One region of the Alcaligenes sp. RM2 genome, then DNA from elsewhere that is predicted to be linked to it. Evidence: riboswitches for the same ligand, from Rfam matches in the RefSeq annotation. Region 1 holds a riboswitch; the other holds the start of a gene.
The links. A riboswitch is a leader RNA that binds a small molecule or an ion and turns the genes downstream of it on or off. The one in region 1 is predicted to bind thiamine pyrophosphate.

Region 1 (7,346 bases):
ACCGCAATCAACTGTAAGCCCCCCCAAAGCGCTTTACGACTCATCAAGAATGCCATAAAGTGATTGATTAGAAATCCACACATCACTTTCAGAAATGGAATGGCCGAGATGGAAATGCGTCAATTACAGATTTTTTGTGCGGTTGCCGAGCATGGCAGCTTTACTGCCGCTGCCCAGAAGGTGCACACCGTGCAATCGAACGTCACCATGCGCATCAAAGAACTGGAGGCCGAACTGGAACAGCCATTGTTCATACGCCAGAAAAGTGGTGTGGTGCTGACTCCGGCTGGCCATACCTTTCTGGCCTACGCCCGCCGTATCTTGCAACTGACCGAAGAAAGCCGTGCCGCCCTGCAAGACACTGGCACTCCCAGCGGTCTGCTGCGTCTGGGCTCCATGGAGACCACGGCCGCCATCCGTCTGCCCCAGGTTTTGACCCAATACCGCGAACGCTATCCCCAGGTTCAGTTGTCCTTGCAAACCGGCACCACGGCCGAGCTGATCAAGGCCATTGAGACCCACCAGCTCGATGGTGCGTTTGTCGGTGGCTTTCATCAAAACGCCGCCCTGACTCAAGAAGAAGTGTTTGAAGAAGAACTGGTGCTGGTCAGCAGCAAGGCGGTGGAATCCCTGCCTGCCTTGATTGAAAAAATTCCCCAACAAACCGTACTGGTCTTTAGAACTGGCTGCTTTTACCGCTCTACGCTGGAACACTGGTTTTATCAGGCTGGGCTGGTGCCCAACCAGATCATGGAAATGGGCACACTGGACGGCATTCTGTCCTGCGTAGCCTCGGGCATGGGCATTACCCTGCTGCCCAAAGCCATCGCCCAGAACGGCAGCTTGCGCCTGCCCGTGCAATGTCACGAACTGCCGCCTGACCTTGCGCGTGTCAAAACCGTGTTTATCCGTCGTGCTGATGCCAATCCTGGCTCGGCTCTACGCAGCTTTGTGGCCCTGGCTCAAGCGCAGTTCGCCCAATTGCCCAAGCTGGATCAGGGCGAGGTCGAACAGCCTGCTCTGACGGGCCAGCCTGTGGGTCTGTCCAGCAGCGCCGCACAGGCTTTGCCGCAGTAAGGCATCAGGACAGGCCCAGGGCCAGTTCCGCGACCCGTTCTGCCGCTGGCACAATGCTGTGGATCTTGCCGACGCCCTGACCGGCATACAAAGACAGTTTCCTGGCCATTCTGTCCTTATCAATCGCCCGTGCCCCGCCTCCAACCAAACGCAGCACATTCCACTTGTCGCGGTTGGGAATCACCCGATGCGGCGTGCCGTACGTCCAGCCAAAGGAATAGCCAGTGCGATATTCCGTATCGTCCGTACTGGCTTCCAGAATCTTTTGCTTGTAGAGCGGATGCGCGTTGGACTCCTCGCTGGCCAGAAAGGCCGTGCCCACCAATACGCCGGAAGCCCCCAGGCTCATGGCCGCCCTGACATCCTGGCGGGTCGTAATCCCGCCTGCCGCCAGTACGGGACGACCTTGCGCACAGTCCAGAATCGCTGGTAGCAAAGACATCAGGCCAATCGTGCCGCGATTCAGATGGCCACCACCCTCACTGCCTTGGGCCACGATAATGTCGGCCCCATGCGCAATCGCTTTACGAGCCAGAGCCACCGTGCCGGTTTGCACCATCACAATCATGCCGGCGTCTTTGGCGCGGGGAATCATGTCGGCGGAATAGTCCTCAGCATAGAACAGCGACAGGATGCGAGGCCGCTCCTGCAAGATCACTTGAAACTGGGCCTCGAACACCTCCGGGCCACCAAACTGCGGCACCACATTCACCCCGAAAGGCTGGTCCGTCAGTGCCCTGGTTTCCCGCAGCCACTTACGCAGCATCAAGGGAGCCAGACGCAAGCCACCCAGCACACCCATCCCACCCGCGTTCGCTACCGCCGCCACCAATTGCGGCCCGGAAATCGCAGCCATGCCCGCCAGAAAAATCGGGTACTGCACTCCGCACATATCCGTAATGACATTGCCCGCAAAGTCTCGATTTGCTTCGCTCATGATTTACAACTCCACCTGTTTGCCCAAGATGCGACGCAAGGCCAGATTCTTCAGTACAAAATGATTCTTGAATGCCCCGAAAAGGTGCAAGGCCAGCCCTGCCAAAAAGGCTGTGGCGCCAATATTGAACAGCACATCAACCACGGCTTTGACCTGCTCATTCGGGCTGATCACGGTCGGTAACGCCAGGCCACCGGGCAACTCCACCGCCACGCCAGCCGCCGCACGGGATAGCCAGACGGCGACGGGCAGCAGCACCATCGCCAAGGCCAGGGCTGTCGCCACGGAGCGGGCCACTATTACTTCCACCGGGTTGGGCGAGCCCACCGGCAAGGGGTGAAAAGAAGTCACCCGCGCCCAGAAGCGGTAGATGGAAATCAGGAACAGCAGCGTCCCCAGCAGATTTTGCAGCTGCACCAATCGCACATCGCCGGGGCTTTGGGCCAGGGCCACCCCCAAGCCCAGAATGGAAAACAGCAAGGCCGCTACAAGCCAGTGCAGCACAATAGTGATGGGCGAGAACCTGAGTCCGTTGTCTCGCAATTGCATGATTAGCTCCTTGAAAAGGTCACCGGGGGCAAGTCCTCTACAGTGCAATACCGAGAGTGATACGTCGTGAGCCACTTGCCCAACAGGTACAAGCGGCCAGTGTCGGCAGTCACCTTGTCGCCTGCAGGCCTGGGCCTGTGTCACAGTGGCTTCAGAGCCTTGGCTGTGCCAAGAACCGTCGTTTAGAAGCCCTGACGATAGGCGCAGCAACAGATCAAGTAAAATGATGAATACTGATTAATAAAATCTTTTTTAGTGATTGATAAACAGAAAGTTCTTCTCAGAACGCCAAGCGACAGGCGTGCAACCTTCATCATCAAGCCATCCAAGGGCAACAAGTAACACCCGCTGATCGTTCGCAAGAAACCGCAGGCTCATCTAGGCCTCGCCTACATGAATCGTTTTTTTATCATTATTAGTGATTCATATAATCATTATTCATCATTTTACTTGATCCAATCAGTCTTCTATCTTCCCTATCGATAGCCCTGCTATCCCGCCCTCAAACCAGGAGACTGAAACCATGACTCGCCCAGCTGTCTATCTTGAACACTGTAAAAAAAGCCACGTCTTGCCCGGCTTTTTAATCTTATGGTGACGGACGCTCAACGCGACATCATCAGGACCGCTGCCCCGCTGCTGGCAAGCGGCGACAAAGCCCTGACCACCTATTTTTATGAATTGATACTGCGCGACTCCCCACCGATGAGCCCCTTGGTCAGCCAGATCGCCAACAATCTCCTCGCTCTACAGATCCAGCCCGAGCATGACCCAATGATGAGCACTTGCCAGCTGCAGGCCATACGCGAAGAGCTGATCGCGAGGATGACAGGCAACGAGCTCATAGATGGATGGGTCGCCGCCTATCAACAGTTGTCGAATTTGCTAATCGAAGCCGAACGTCTGATTTACGACGATATGGCTATCAGTTCCAGCGGCCTTGCAGACCGCAGTACCAATCAAGAATGAACCATCATGCCATTACTGAAATTTGATCTGATCCAAGGCCGCAACGACAAAGAGCTGCGCCTGCTGCTGGACACCGCGCATCAAGCTATGGTGCAAGCCTTTGATGTTCCCGCCAGCGACCGCTACCAGTGCGTGACCCAGCACCGTCCCGGCGAGCTGATACTGGAAGACACCGGCCTGGGCTATCCGCGTAGCGACAAGGTGGTACTGCTGCACATCGTGTCCCGCCCCCGCAGCGAGAGTCAGAAAGTCCAGTTCTACCGCTTGCTGGCAGAACGGCTGGAACAGAACTGTGGCGTGTCGCCCAATGACCTGATCATCGCTCTGGTAGAAAACAGCGATGCAGACTGGTCCTTCGGGCGTGGGCGGGCGCAGTTTTTGACGGGGGAGTTATAGGCTAAAGACAGGTATACTCGCCCAGACCGTTTTTACAGAAACGGTCTTTTCACCGAGGGGAGCCTGGCGAGCAGGCTGAGAAACTGCCCGAGCAGATTGCACCGCAGTGACCCGTTGAACCTGATCCGGGTCATGCCGGCGAAGGGACGGGTCTGTACCTGCTCGCCGCTTGCTGCCGGATGGCTATCCTTGACTAGGAGTTGCTATCTTGTCTTCTGACCACTCTCCCTCCCCCATCGGCCCGGTTGCCGCCACCCTGGCTGCCGTCATCCATCAAGACCGGATTTTGCTGATACGCCGCGCCAATCGCCCCGATGCAGGACGCTGGGCCTTTCCGGGTGGCAAGATTCGCGCGGGCGAAACCATCATGGCGGCGGCCCATCGGGAACTGACCGAAGAAACCGGCGTACAAGGCCAGGCCATGCAGCTCTTTGATGCGCTGGATGTATTTGACCGCGAACCCAGCGCCAGACCTTTGGCCTATTCGCATTTCATTCTGATTGCCGTGCTGTTTCGCTGGCAGCAAGGTGAGCCGCAAGCAGGCGATGACGCTCTGGACGCGCGCTGGTTCAGCAATGCGGAACTGGACAGTCTGGATGTGGCACACAGCTTTGATGTAGTACGAGTTGCCCGTCGGGCACTGGCATTGGCTACCACTCAAGATCAAGCAGGCCAAGCATGATTCCCAATGTCTTGAGTATTGCGGGCACGGACCCGACCAGCGGTGCCGGTATTCAGGCTGATCTGAAAGCCATGTATGCCTTGGGCGCTTATGGCATGAGCGTGATTACCGCCGTGGTCGCGCAAAACACCCAGGGTGTGCGGTGTTTTGTGGCGCTGGAGCCGGACTTTGTGGCGGACCAGTTGGATGCGGTGTTTGAGGATGTGCGCGTGGATGCCATCAAGATCGGCATGATCGCCAATGCAGGGATTGCGGAAGCAATTGCAGACCGCCTGCACCATCACGGTCTGGACTGCCCGATTGTGCTGGACCCGGTCATGGTCGCTAAAAGCGGGGATCGTTTGCTCAGCCCCGAAGCCGTGTCCGTCGTGCGCGACAGGCTGCTGCCCATGTGTACCCTGCTTACCCCCAACTTGCCCGAAGCGGGCGATCTGCTGCACAAACCGGAACCCGCCTCACTGCAAGAGATGCACAGCACCTTAAGCGAACTGTGCTTGCTGGGCCCTGCGTGGGTGCTGTTAAAGGGCGGCCATCTGGACGGCCCGGACAGTGTGGATTTGCTGCAAGGCCAAGGGCAAAGCCATGTTTTTCAGTCGCCACGCATTCCGACACGCAACACGCATGGCACGGGCTGTTCGCTGTCCTCCGCCATTGCTGCTCTGTTACCGGGCCGCAGCGTACCGACCGCGGTAGGCTTGGCCAAGGAATACTTGAATGGCGCTTTGGCCGCGGCTGACCAATTGCGGATTGGCTTGGGGCAAGGTCCGGTCCATCACTTCCATGCTTTGTGGTCACCTGCAGAGAGTAAGGCGACCTCCCCAATCCAGGAATAGAGCCCACCTTGTATTGGGCCTCATAGCGCCACCCGCATTTTTTAGCCAATGGACAAACATCCCAGACAATTTCCGGCGCATTTCCGGATTTCCAGCCCGACAGCCCTGAGACTTTTATTAGAATAATGTGCTGACTAATTACTCCTATAATTCAGAGCACATGACAGTATTAACAGGATGAATCAATATTTATATTTCCTGACATCAAACATTACCGTTTTGTCATGTTCGCCTCATAGTCGGGATCAGCCTTTTTGATCAATCCATTTCTGGAATGGATGAGTCTGCCACTTCATAAATCTCCGAGAAGCCAAATGTGGAATTGCTTACTGATTGAAGACGACCGGGAAAATGCCCGGTATTTAGTGAATGGCTTATCCGAGCTGGGCTATTCGGTGGTGACCAGTCATGATGGCGTTTCCGGTTTGGAAAATGCCATGAAAGACGTATGGGATGTGATTATCCTGGATCGCATGCTACCCAATAATGTCGATGGCCTGTCCATTCTTTTTACTTTGCGATCTTTAGGTAAAAAAGTCCCTGTACTGGTATTAAGTGCCTTATCCGGCGTAGACGACAAAGTTGATGGTTTGAAAGCCGGTGGCGATGATTATTTAATCAAGCCCTTTTCCTTTCAGGAATTGGCCGCCCGCCTGCATGCCCTGATACGCCGCAGCAGTGACAATGCAGAAATCAAGAATCTGCAGGTGGATGATCTGGTCATGAATATCCGCAACCAGAAAATCTCCCGTGGCGACGAGGTGCTGGAGCTGCAACCTCGTGAAATCAAGCTGCTGTCCTACCTGCTGATGAACAGCCACAAGATCGTTACCCGCACCATGCTTCTGGAAGTGGTCTGGGGCTATAACTTCGACCCCCAATCCAATGTGATTGGTGTGCTGGTCAGTCGTTTGCGGCGCAAGGTGGACAAGGAAGGCGCCACGCCCCTGATCCATACCGTGCGTGGCCGTGGCTATGTACTTAGCGACAAGGACAGCATCGACGGTTTCAAGCTAAAGCGCTGCGATGATTGATTTCATCAAACGCCTGTGGGAGTCCACCTCCTTCCGGCTGACCTTGAACTACAGCATCCTGGCCATCTTCACCACGCTCTTTTTAATCGGTTTTTTCTACGTTCAGGTGTTTGGAGCCTTGCGCGACGAGCACCTGCGGCAAATCAACGTCGCCGTACAGCGTCTTAGCATTGCCTACGAAGTCGGCGGGCGCGAAGAGATCCTGCGCATGATCGAGCTAACCCTCTCGGACCGGATTGATTCGGGCCAGGAAATCTATCTGCTGCTGGACGAATTCAATCACACCCTGGTGGGCAATATCAGCGAGATCCCCGGCCTGAACAACCTGCCAGAACGACAAGTGGTGGAAGTGCAGATCAAGCATATCGACGCGCTATCCGAAGGCAATGTCCGCGTCACCAAACTGTCCGGCGGAGAAACCCTGGTGGTCGGCCACGAGCTGGGCACCTTGATCGAGCTGCGCGCCATGCTTAGCCGCATCATTGTCACCTCCATGATCCTGGCCTTGATGCTAGTAATTCTGGGCGCCTATGTCTTTAGCAATGAGCTGAAATACCGCGTGGGCCGCATCCGCCTGCTGACGGAACAGGTAGGCGCGGGCGACATTTCCAAGCGCATCACCTCCGAGAGCGAGGACGTTTTTGGCCTGATCCACCACGACATCAACCGCATGCTGGACAAGATCGAGAGCCTGATGCAAGGCGCACGGCATATCTCCGATACCGTGGCCCACAATATCCGCACCCCGCTCACCCGCATCGTTGGCAAGCTGCGTGAAACCCAGAACCTGCCTGGTGTCCCGCCCCATGTCCGGGAGGCACAACAAGACGCGATTGAAGAAGTAGAGAACCTGAGCGTGCTGCTGGGCA
Region 2 (7,346 bases), 200 kb from region 1:
ATGCAGTCCTGGCCGACAAACATGCCCAGCTGACGCAAGGATGTCTCGGCGGGTAGCAATTCGTCCAGCTCTTGCTGCTTGCGGCGCGCCTCTTCCATGGTGGAGCCCACATAGGTCACCAAACCCGGCATCACGGGCACATCCACGCCACGGCCCGCTTCACGCACGCGTCGTTTGATATCGCGGTAATAGGATTGGGCCGAGGGCAAATCATAAGCCACAGCGTAAATAGCCTCCGCTTTGCGCGCGGCCAAATCACGGCCTTGCTCAGAAGCACCTGCCTGAAACAGCACCGGCTGGCCTTGCGGCGAACGTGGCAAGGTCAAGGGGCCATCCACCAGGAAGTGATCGCCCTTATGCAGGATCTGGCGAACCTGATCCACTTTGGCGTAATCGCCCTTTCTGTCCATGACCAAAGCACTGTCGCTCCAGGAGTCGAACAGTTGCAATGCGGTATCAACAAACTCTTCAGCCCGCGCATAGCGCCAGGCATGATCGGGCATGGCTTCGTAGCCGTGGTTACGCGCTTCCGAGTCAAACATGGATGTCACCACGTTCCAGCCCATCCGCCCATTGGATACATGATCCAAAGAGCACAACATGCGTGCCGCCACAAACGGCGTGTAGAAGGTACTGGAAACGGTACTGATCAAGCCGATACGTTCGGTGGCTCTCGCCAGCGCAGCCATCATGGTCAAGGGTTCGAGGAACCAGCGCGGACCATCGGACACGTTATCGCTGGACTGACCATCGGCAAAGAAAATAGCGTCCAGCTTGCCGCGCTCGGCAATTTGGGTCAGCTCTTCGTAAAACCGGACATCGCCCAAACGTTCGACCTGCGAATCAGGATGGCGCCAGGCTGCTTTGTGGTGCCCGCAGCCCATAATGAACAAATTGAAATGCAGCTGTCTCATCCGTTTTTCACCAATCCACCGTCAACAACCAGATTCTGTCCTGTTACGGCACGCGCCCACGGACCGGCGAAGAACAAGGCCGCATCGGCAAACTCCTCGGGCGTGGTCACGCGGCGCAAGGGTGTGCTGGCCGCAATCAAGTCAAACACCGCTTCGGGCGTGGCCGCGGACGCGTCGGTTGTGCGCAGCAAACCACCGGAAATCATGTTCACGGTAATCTGATCGGGCCCCAGATCGTGCGACAAGGTGCGTGTCATGGACAACAAGGCCGCCTTGGCCGCGGTGTAATCGTGGTAAGGCACCACGGGGTTCTGAAACAGGTTCGTGCCGATATTGATAATGCGACCAAAACCGGCTTGTTTCATGCCGGGCAAGGCGGCCTGTGTGGTGTTCAAGGCCCCGCCCACAATGCCTTCCAGTTGCTGGTTCATCTGAGCCCACGTCAAGGTATCGGCGTGAGGGCGAGCATCGCCATTGAAGGAAAACTCGGGCAAGGCGTTATTGACGACGGTGGTGACGGGCTGGCCAAAATGCGCCTGCGCCTTGGCAAACAAGGCTTGTACCGAAGCCGCATCCGTCACGTCCGCCTGCACGGCCAGACATTGCTGCGGAAATTCGTCCGCCAGCGCCTGAGCGGCTGCCTCACTTTTCAGGTAATTGATCACAACTTTTGCGCCCTGGCCTGCAAAGGCGCGTACCAGGCAAGCCCCCAGGCCGCGTGCGCCGCCGGTGACCAGGACAAGTTGTTGAGAGAGTTCCGAGACGTGTTCCACAGACATGACATTCCTTGCAAAAATTCGGCGAGGATGTCGACCTGCTTGAGACGCAGGGCCATGGATTCGGACATCCCTTCGCCAGTATGAGCTGGATCAGGTTCGACGGGTTTTATCTCAGCCCTTTCCAAGAAGGACACCCCGTGCCGCAGGGCAGACCATAGCATAAATCAAGCTCAACCGGATTATTGACATTTGAAAGAAGCTCTCCTACTCTTCTAGCCTGTTCCTGGGGGAGTCCTTAACGGGCTGAGACTCCGCATTCAAGCGGTAACCCTTAGAACCTGATCCGGATCATGCCGGCGAAGGGAAAGGAAACGCGGCCTGGCAGCCTGCCCGCTCTTGTCTATGCGGCGCATTCACAAGCTCACACGCCCCATTTCAATCCCTCCATTTTTCTGCGCCCTGTTCTGGCAACCTGCCAGCCTGGCCGGTTTGTGCCTGTTCAATCAGGCTTTTGGGGAGATCTCATGCTGGACCAAAGTGCCACCCTCCTGTGGCTCATCGTTTTTTCCGCTGCTTTTGCCTTGGCTGGGGTGCTGTACGCCCGCCACTACAACAGTTCCCTGGAAGACTTTGTGGTGGCTCGCAACAGCCAAAGCTCGGTCGCTACCATTCTGACTTTATTGGCTTCTTCATTGGGTGCCTGGATTCTGTTCTCGCCCGCACAAGCAGCCAGCTGGGGCGGTTTAAGCGCTGTCATCGGCTATGCCATTGGCTCCATGTCGCCCCGTCTGGCCATGATTCCACTCGGTAAGCGCATGCGCGAATTGCTGCCTCGCGGCCACAGCCTGAGCGAGTTTGTCATCGCCCGCTACGGTCGCCCCATGTATGCGCTGACCCTGGTCATCATGCTGTTTTACATGTTCATCTCCATGACGGCAGAAATCACCGCCATGTCCAAGATGATCACCCTGATTGCCCCGATTCCTTTATGGGTCACGGCCAGCATTGTGTTGCTGGCCACGCTGATCTACACCTCTTACGGCGGTTTGCGTGCTTCCATCTTCACCGACAAGGTGCAGATGTTTGTGATTCTGCCCATGCTGTTCCTGATCGTGATGTTCGGCTGGCAAGCGGTGGGCGGCCCGGTACAGTTGTTTGACAACGTGAAACTGGAAGCTCCTCGACTGATCGAGCTTAGCGATCCCGTAGGCGTGAAGGCTGGCCTGACGTTCTTTGTCGCCATCTTGCTGACCGGCCTGTTTCACCAAGGTAACTGGCAACGTATCTATGCCGCCAAAGACACCAAGTCCATGCGTCGCGGCTTTTTGTTGGGTGGTTTGTTTGTAGCGCCCTTCATTTTCCTGATGGGCTTGTTTGGCCTGGCCTTTGTTGGTCTGGGCTCGCCCGGTGACAGCTCCGTGGCCCTGTTCAATGTAATTTTGCCGCACGTACCTGTCTGGTTCCTGGTGCTGCTGATTCCGTTAGGCCTGTCCCTGGTCATGAGCAGTGCCGATACCGCAATCAGCGCTGTCTCCAGCCTGATTGCCGTGGACTTGAGCCGCATCATGCCGCATCGCAACACCGCCCAAATGATGAGTCTGGCGCGTTCCCTGATCTGGATTTGCTCCATCCCTGTGCTCTACGCCTCCTCACAAGGCTTTAGCGTACTGTACTTGTTCCTGTTGGCAGACTTGCTGTGCTCGGCAGCGGCCTTCCCGGTTTTCTTTGGCCTGTACAGCCGCCGCTACGATGGCTTTACGGCCACCATCAGCACCATCGGTGGTCTGGTCGCCGGTCTGGCCGTATTCCCGCGCCCCAATGGTCCTATGGATTACTTGCTGGAGTCCTTCCTGCTGGCCGCGATTGTGCCGGTAGTGATCAGTGTTCTGGTCATGCCCTTGCGTCGTCACCTGCCCAAGTTCGATCTAGGCTCTCTGGCTTCCTCCACGCGCGTACTGGACTAAGTCAGACGCGTTGAATTTCGGCTCAAAACAAAAACCCCGGTTTGCAACATACAAACCGGGGTTTTGTGTTAAAGGCTCATGGGACGGGGCTTTCAGGCTGTGCTTGGGGAGTCTGCACAATAATTTCAACCCGTCGATTCGTCGCACGGCCTTGCGAGGTGCCGTTATCCCCCAAAGGCCGGGTATCGGCATAACCGACAGCGCTCAGTCGCTGGCTGCCAATTCCGTTGGCTTCCATATAACGCACTACGCTACCGGCACGCGCACCTGATAGTTCCCAGTTGGATGGGTAGCGATAACTACGAATCGGCACCGAGTCCGTATGACCTTCAATCACAATAGGATGGGTGGATTTCTGCAGTACGGCAGCCAGTTGGCGTAATACCGTCAAACCTTCCAGCCCCAGATCCGCACCGCCCGAGTTAAACAGAATTTCGCTATTGATACGAAAGCTCACGGATTGGTCGTTCATGACCACATCGATATTGTCGCCCAAGCCGTCCAGATCCAGACCGTGATTGCCTTTGCCTTGTCCCTCACCCTGACCAGCGTCCGGGAAAAGGCCCGCCCCAGCAGGCAACAAACCGGCTCCGTCCTTGCCTGCTTGGGCCACGACTGTAGCCCCTCCCTGCCCTTGTCCCTGCGCCGCCGTTTGCGCCCGCTTACCCGCAAAGGACAGCATCACAATCATCAAGACCAGCAACAAGGTCATCATGTCCAGATACGTGGTCAACCAGGCTTCTTCTTCCTCGGGCACCGCCAGCCCTGGATCATTCCAGGGGCGGCTACGACGACGACTGCCCAGATTGCTGGCCAGTTGTTGTTCGATTTTGGCGCCGCGAGCTTGCTCCAGTTCCTTTTGCAAGGCTTTCTGGCGGTCAGCAAGTTCACCCAAAGTCAGGTCCTGCTCCATGTTTCCCATGGGATCAGCCCCGTTCCGGAGCCGGGTCCGCATCATCATCGCGGCCGCCCCGGTCATTGATCTCGTCCTGATACTGAGCCATGAAGGAGTTCAGCGTCTCACGCATCAAGGCCGGGCCACGGCGCTGGCTCATCATGGACACACCTTGCATGATCATGTTCATCAGAACCACACGCTGTTCGGTACGACGCTCCAGCTTCACCGCCACGGGCTTGAAGACCAGATTGGACAGCAGCACGCCGTAGAACGTCGTCATCAAGGCCAGAGCCATTTGCTGACCAATAGACGTAATGTCACCATCGCCCAGCAAAAACATCAGGTTGACCAAGCCAATCAGCGTGCCGACCATACCGAAGGCCGGTGCAAAGCTGGCCATCAAACGGAACAATTGCGCTTCTGCATGTTCACGAGCACGCAAACGGCTGATACGCCATTGCAAAAGGTCTTCAATATCTTCCTGGGGTGCCCGATCAATCACCAGCTGAACGCCGGTTTTCAGAAAAGGGTTGGCCACTTTTTCCAGCGCCTCTTCCACCGCGCGAATATCCCCCATCATCCACAGGCGGGAGATATTGATCAGCTCGTCCATATCCTGCTGGGTATACAGGCGTTCATTGCGCAGCACGGTGCCGATCAGACCAAAAATACGGACAACTTCGCTTAAGGGATAACTGATGAACGTCGCGGCCAAGGTACCTACCAGCACCACGGCCAGACTGGGCAGGTCCACAAACAAGGCGGGGTTTTCTGCCGTAAAAAACAAGATCACGGCAAACAGCAGCACGCTGGCTACGATGCCGATCAGAGTAGAGGGGTTCATGCACAAGTCCTGGTTATGGCCCGATGGGCATCAGGACTACATATCGGCAGTACGGCAGGTTTCTTTAGGCCTGGACTTTGAGGTGGATCAAGTACAAGAGTAATTAAATCGTTTATTGGGAGACCGCCTCATTTCAGGCTAGCGCTGGTAATTCACCCGTATCGAGGCCTGCACACGCACAGGCTCTGTGCTACCCGCCCAGCTCCACACCTCATGCACCAGCACAAAGCCAAGACGCGCATCCTGACCGGCAAAGGCCCTGGTACTTAATACCGAACCATTCATGTCCACACAGGAGCCGCCTTGCAAGCACAAACGGCTTTTCAGAATGGCGCGCCCATTGTGGTGATAACTGACTTCCACCTTGCCTATGCTTGAAGCCTGTGCTCGCACCGCCTCTGCAGGCAGGAAGCTTTGCTGGGTGCTGGGCGAGCTGGTGGTGATGGCATTGCTAAGCTGTTCCCCGTCCCAGGCCAAGGAGGCAGCATGACTGGCCAGCGGTAATGAAACCAGGACGATAGAAAGCAGGAATCGATTTAAAAAACTGTTTATAAAAACAGGTTTTTTATTATTTCGGACTTTCAGAAAAAGCATAAGCTGTGTTTTTATACAGATAAAAATAAGTTTCTTAATGATACCGCGCAGACATCTTAATTTTTTTTTAACTTTGAGCCGTAAGATACTAATATAAAGAGGATTTTTTCTGGTAGCATAAGCGCATAAATTCTCTCCGCCCTTCTGTTTCTCGCCTACCGGGAACTGAAAAATGCCTCAGACCAGAACAAATAAATTCATTCGACGTGCGCTATGTGTTTTATTTTTAGCGCCTTTTTCGATTTCGTCCTTTGCGCAGACACTGGCGCTGGCCGAGCCATCCACACTGGATGAAGCCACAGCCGCCATCAGCTACAACGTGCCGCATCTGGTTTTCGAGAAAAACCTGCAGCCTATCAGCTATAGCGAGAACGATAGCCGCCGCGCGCTTAATGCCCTTAAACACGACGCCCTGATTCAGCACGCAGCCCTGCGGTCAGAAATTGCCTTTGTGCAGGATCTGGAATCGTCTACTGTGCTGTACCAGAAAAACAGCGACGCCGTTCGCCCCATTGCCTCCATCTCCAAGCTGATGACAGCCCTGGTCGTGGCTGAATCCGGCCTGCCCATGGATGAAATGCTGGAGATCATCGACGAAGATGTGGACCGCGTCAAATACTCCAGCTCGCGTCTTAGCGTTGGCTCCAAACTGAGCCGTGCCGACATGATGCACCTGGCGCTGATGTCGTCGGAAAACCGGGCTGCCCACGCGTTGGGGCGCAGCTATCCTGGTGGCTTGTCTGCTTTTGTGCGCGCCATGAATGACAAGGCACGTGCCTTGGGTATGCGCAATACGCGTTTTGTAGAGCCTACCGGCTTGTCCAGCGACAACGTATCCAGCCCGCGTGATCTGGTCAAGTTGCTGACGGCCACCAGCCAGCATGCCCGTATCCAGCAATACACCACGAATGATCAATACTCCGTGCAGCCTATACGTGGTCGCCAACTGGTGTTCAACAATACCAATCGTTTGGTGAAAAACGCCAATTGGGATATTCAGGTCTCCAAAACCGGCTTCATCAACGAAGCGGGCGAATGCCTGGTAATGCTGACCAAGATCGAAGATCGTGAAGTGGCTATTGTGCTGCTGAACTCCTCGGGTCGTTACTCGCGTATTGGTGACGCCGTACGTATTCGCGATCTGGTTGAAAAATCCAACGGCCTGGCCATGCTGTAAGACGCCCTTCGTGCCCCAGCTAAAACTGCTTGAAGACTTTGTAACCCTGGCTCGTGCGGGCAGTTTTGTTCGGGCAGCAGAGCAACGCCACGTCACACACCCAGCATTTGGACGTCGCATTCGGGCCTTGGAAGCATGGGTGGGAACACCCTTGGTGGAGCGCAGCAGCCTGCCCATCACGCTAACGCCGGAAGGACAGGTGTTTTACAACACGGCTAATCAAGTGCTGGAACAAC

Region 2: another riboswitch for thiamine pyrophosphate. It lies ahead of ACU6HM_RS04655 (sodium:solute symporter family protein); the one in region 1 lies ahead of ACU6HM_RS05675 (NUDIX hydrolase).

Annotation. Positions count from the first base shown of each region.
Region 1 is NZ_JBRFIO010000001.1:1,216,679-1,224,024, forward strand. It holds gene ACU6HM_RS05645 (AraC family transcriptional regulator) at 1-17, shown strand, start outside; gene ACU6HM_RS05650 (LysR substrate-binding domain-containing protein) at 100-1,077, shown strand; gene ACU6HM_RS05655 (NAD(P)H-dependent flavin oxidoreductase) at 1,082-2,014, opposite strand; gene ACU6HM_RS05660 (cytochrome b) at 2,018-2,563, opposite strand; gene ACU6HM_RS05665 (hypothetical protein) at 3,155-3,532, shown strand; gene ACU6HM_RS05670 (tautomerase family protein) at 3,539-3,928, shown strand; TPP riboswitch at 3,974-4,092, shown strand; gene ACU6HM_RS05675 (NUDIX hydrolase) at 4,137-4,610, shown strand; gene thiD (bifunctional hydroxymethylpyrimidine kinase/phosphomethylpyrimidine kinase) at 4,607-5,443, shown strand; gene ACU6HM_RS05685 (response regulator transcription factor) at 5,758-6,477, shown strand; gene ACU6HM_RS05690 (ATP-binding protein) at 6,470-7,346, shown strand, end outside.
Region 2 is NZ_JBRFIO010000001.1:1,014,597-1,021,942, forward strand. It holds gene ACU6HM_RS04645 (LLM class flavin-dependent oxidoreductase) at 1-914, opposite strand, end outside; gene ACU6HM_RS04650 (3-oxoacyl-ACP reductase) at 911-1,693, opposite strand; TPP riboswitch at 1,744-1,841, opposite strand; TPP riboswitch at 1,909-2,016, shown strand; gene ACU6HM_RS04655 (sodium:solute symporter family protein) at 2,158-3,597, shown strand; gene ACU6HM_RS04660 (OmpA/MotB family protein) at 3,674-4,519, opposite strand; gene ACU6HM_RS04665 (motility protein A) at 4,524-5,339, opposite strand; gene ACU6HM_RS04670 (flagellar protein FlhE) at 5,478-5,816, opposite strand; gene pbpG (D-alanyl-D-alanine endopeptidase) at 6,106-7,110, shown strand; gene ACU6HM_RS04680 (LysR family transcriptional regulator) at 7,121-7,346, shown strand, end outside.